DNA from 2 places in the Marinobacter nauticus ATCC 49840 genome. Region 2 is predicted to be linked to the other one. Evidence: riboswitches for the same ligand, from Rfam matches in the RefSeq annotation. Region 2 holds a riboswitch; the other holds the start of a gene.
What was found. A riboswitch is a leader RNA that binds a small molecule or an ion and turns the genes downstream of it on or off. The one in region 2 is predicted to bind thiamine pyrophosphate.
Positions count from the first base shown of each region.

Region 1: another riboswitch for thiamine pyrophosphate. It lies ahead of thiC (phosphomethylpyrimidine synthase ThiC); the one in region 2 lies ahead of thiB (thiamine ABC transporter substrate binding subunit).

Region 1 covers NC_017067.1:699,179-701,379, reverse strand. The annotation lists gene thiC (phosphomethylpyrimidine synthase ThiC) at 1-1,276, opposite strand, end outside; TPP riboswitch at 1,360-1,473, opposite strand; gene MARHY_RS03225 (TolC family outer membrane protein) at 1,660-2,201, shown strand, end outside.
Region 2 covers NC_017067.1:2,103,946-2,106,146, forward strand. The annotation lists gene MARHY_RS09785 (murein L,D-transpeptidase catalytic domain family protein) at 26-769, opposite strand; TPP riboswitch at 934-1,025, shown strand; gene thiB (thiamine ABC transporter substrate binding subunit) at 1,074-2,078, shown strand; gene MARHY_RS09795 (ABC transporter permease subunit) at 2,083-2,201, shown strand, end outside.

The DNA.
Region 1 (2,201 bases), 1.4 Mb from region 2:
GGCCTTCGATCATGCACTGGACGTCGTGCTTCCAGGCAATTTTGGTGAGTTCTCCGAGGGTTTCCAGTTCACCAAACTGGGCGGCATCATTGGCATCGGCAATGGAGCCCGGGCGCAGGCCGTCACCAAGACTGAAGGAGACATCATAGGCCTTCATGATTTCGCAGATGTCTTCAAAGTGCTCGTACAGGAAACTTTCCTTGTGGTGAGCCAGGCACCACTTGGCCATGATGGAACCACCTCGGGACACAATGCCGGTGGTGCGTTTGGCGGTCAGCGGTACGTGGTGCAGGCGCACGCCAGCATGGATGGTGAAGTAATCCACGCCCTGCTCCGCCTGTTCAATCAAGGTGTCGCGGAAGATTTCCCAGGTCAGATCTTCGGCCACGCCGCCGACTTTTTCCAGGGCCTGGTAGATGGGCACGGTGCCGATGGGGACCGGGGAGTTGCGGATGATCCATTCCCGGGTTTCGTGAATGTTCTTTCCGGTGGACAGATCCATGATGGTATCCGCTCCCCAGCGAATGCCCCAGGTGAGTTTTTCCACTTCCTCTTCAATGGAGGAGGTCACTGCCGAGTTGCCAATGTTGCCGTTGATCTTCACCAGGAAGTTGCGACCGATGATCATCGGTTCGATTTCCGGGTGGTTGATGTTGGCTGGAATGATGGCGCGGCCACGGGCCACTTCGTCGCGGACAAATTCCGGGGTAATTTCTTTCGGCAGGTTGGCACCGAATGACTGCCCGGGGTGCTGCTCGGCCAGCAATCCATTCTCTCGGGCTTCCTGCAGCTTCATGTTCTCCCGGATGGCAATGTATTCCATTTCCGGAGTGACAATGCCCCGCCGGGCGTAATGCATTTGGGACACATTGTTGCCGGGTTTGGCACGCAGGGGTTTGCGCTCGTCCATAAACCGGAGCGGATCCAGAGTCGGATCTTTCATACGCCGGCGGGTAAACTCAGAGGTATACCCTTCCAGTTGTTCGACATCGCCGCGTTCGGCAATCCATGCAGCGCGCACCGGCGGCAGCCCCTTGCGCAGATCAATGCTGGCTTCCGGGTCTGAATAGGGCCCGGAGGTGTCGTACACCACCACTGGCGGGTTCTTTTCGCCGCCCATTTCAGTGGGCGTGTCGCCCACAGTAATTTCCCGCATAGGCACGCGCAGATCGGCTCGGCTACCCTGCACGTATATTTTTCGTGAGCTTGGTAATGGTTTGATTGCTGCGGAGTCTACTTGTGCGGAATCGCTCAGGTAGGATGGGATATCCGTCATCGTCTGCTCCCGTGTTTGCTCAGGTGGTCGGGTCGCGTATGACGGAGTTATGCCGAAGGTAATTCGAAACCTACTTCCGGCATGGTTCGTACGGTCTTAATCCCTACGCCGGTATTATCCGGATCAGGTCGCGGGTTCTGCGTTGCAATCTCAGCCGATCACCTGCTTCAGGCGAATCAGCACCCCGTCAAGACGCGATAAATATTCTGTTTTGCTCACAAAATGAGTGAGCTTTTCAAGTGTAGAGACGGGAACGATTATTGTCCATAATGGGCCACCAATACCTTTGGGTCACTATCGGGATAAACCCGCGCTCTACACGTTGACCTGCCGATACCTGTGTCCAGATCACGGATGCCCGGAGATAGTTTTCAGGAGCAATAATGAAGAAACGTTTACTTCCAGGTTTGATCACCCTGCTGGCAGCCCAGCCCGCTTTCTCTCTGGATCTTGTGGAGGCTTATGAGCAGGCACTGTCATATGACTCCGGCATCGCCTCTGCGCTGGCACAGTTTCAGGCCCAGCAAGCCGCCAGCGATGTGAGCAAGAGTACCTTATTGCCGCAGGTTGGTGCGTTTGCCGAAGCCAACCACACGGATTTCGACGCTGAAAACGGCCCGGGAGACAGCTACAAGTCATTCAACTATGGCGTGCAATTGTCGCAACCGGTTTTCCGCGCCGACAACTGGTTCCGCTACGACGCCAGCCAGTTCCAGACCGAAGCCGCCCAGGCCCAGTACAACCTGGCCCAGCAACAACTGATTCTGGATGTTGCAACCGCCTATTTTAATGTCCTGCGCGCTCAGGATACCGTTGCAACAGCTCGCGCGACTGAAGCAGCAATCCAGCGCCAGTATGAACAGGCGCAGGAACGCTTCGACGTCGGCCTGATCGCCATCACCGAGGTGTACGAAGCCCGCGCCAG
Region 2 (2,201 bases):
TGCACAAAGTTTAGCCAGCAACGATTCAGGATCGATCTCCAGCCACCGCTGTGGTATTTCGCGCACGGGCCAGCTGCCCGCCGGAATCGCAGTTCAGGTAACTGGAGGACTGGAGCCACTCCTGGTCAGGATAGTATTTAAACACCAGCTGTCCGCCCTTGAGCTCGTCTACCACGGTTTTGATGATTTGATTGTCTACTGCCGGGCAGCCGTGACTACGGCCGATTCTGCCGTACTTTGTTACCCAGCTGTCCTGAACGTAGTCTGCACCATGGATAACAATTGCCCGCTGACGAGCAAGATCATTGAACCCTGGTTCCAGTCCGTCAAGGCGCAACGAATAGCCATGGGAACCCCGATAGGATTCGGCGGCTTTGAACAGGCCGATACTGGACTGGTGACTGCCCTCGATATTGGAAAATGCGGTTGCCTCAGCATTACCGGAGTTTTTACCGTGAGCCACGAGGTCACGAAGGATTAATTCTCCTTCGTTCAGATCGAACAGCCACAGTCTTTCTTTCGAGGACGGCAAAGAGAAGTCGATCACAGCCAGCCGCTCTGGCATGGCTGTGCCATTGCTGATGGCACAACGGGTTGCCTTGAGTGCAGCTTCGAGAACCTGCGGGCTGAGCTTGGGAGCCGCGGAGGCCAAACGTCCAAACATATCATCGTTCGCGGTTTGGGCGTGGCCTGCGGCCGACAACCCAAGGGTAAAAAGCGCGCCTGCAACCAGGGCAGAAATCTTTCGTCGTTTGTGATGCTTTGGCATCAAACTTACCTCTCAACCAGATAGAAGCTGCATAAATCCGCAGATCAAAAAATGCCCCATTCTATCAATAAAAAATGAGACACCCGTCATCGCCGTACAAAAAATAAACAAGCAGTAATCAAACATACGAATTCCGGGGTGTGGCTCCGGCGTGATAGCATTGACTCAACTCAACGGGGTGCCTGGAAGGGCTGAGACCATACCCGCGGAACCTGACCCGGTTAATACCGGCGTAGGGATTGAGTCACCACCTTTCGTGGTGTTCGCGGCATGGCACCCCCGCTACTGAACAAGGTGCCAATGTATGATTTCACGCTTGATTCCCGCGTTGTTCGCCGTGTCGCTGCCGCTGATGGTTGCCGCCGATGAACCGACCGCCCTGAATGTGTATACCCATCCCTCCTTTGCCGCCGAATGGGGCCCGGGGCCCGCGGTTAAAGAGGCGTTTGAAGCCCAATGCGGGTGCTCCCTGAACTACACCGTATTGGACAGCGGCGGAGACATTCTGCAAAGGCTCCGGCTGGAAGGAAGCTCCACTCCGGCAGATGTGGTTCTGGGGCTGGATACCGGCACCATGGAGACCGCTCGGCAAACCGGCCTTCTGGGCCGCCACGGTCAATCACTGGAACGCCTGGCATTGCCTGTTAACTGGGACGACGACACTTTCGTGCCCTACGACTGGGGCTATTTTGCCTTTGTCTACGATACCGAGCAGTTGTCGGAGCCGCCCTCAAGCCTTGAAGAACTGGTCAACGCGCCAGAGGATCTCAAGATCATTATTCAGGACCCGCGCACCAGCACCCCGGGACTCGGCCTGTTGCTCTGGATGCATGCCGTCTATGGTGATGAAGCGCCCGCAAAGTGGCAGCAGCTCAGCGACAAGATTCTCGCAACCACCCAAAGCTGGAGTGACGGTTATTTCTCGCTATTCATGAATGGCGAAGCGCCTATGATCCTCTCTTACAGCACCTCTCCTGCGTATCACATGGCTATCGACAAAACTGACCGTTATCAGGCGGCGCGTTTCAATGAAGGACATTACCTGCAGGTCGAAGTCGCCGCCCTGGTGGAAAGCTCCGATAACAAGACACTTGCCAGAGAGTTTCTGGACTTCATGCTGACCGCGAACTTCCAGCGTCATATTCCACTGAAGAATGTGATGTATCCGGCCGTTGATCTTGGGGATGAATTGCCAGAGGTTTTCGACAAGCTGATTACACCATCCGAAGCCCTGTATATAAACCCCGCGAAAGTTGCCACCATCCGCCGACAGTTGGTGAACGACTGGCTTGATGCACTGACCGACTGATGTGATGCCAACACACGCGAGTGCCGCCCCCTTCAGCCATCCTGGCTGGCAAATCTGGCCCGGCCTGTTACTCGGCACCGGGCTATTGCTGCTCGTGGCACTTGGCTTGGGGAGCATACTACA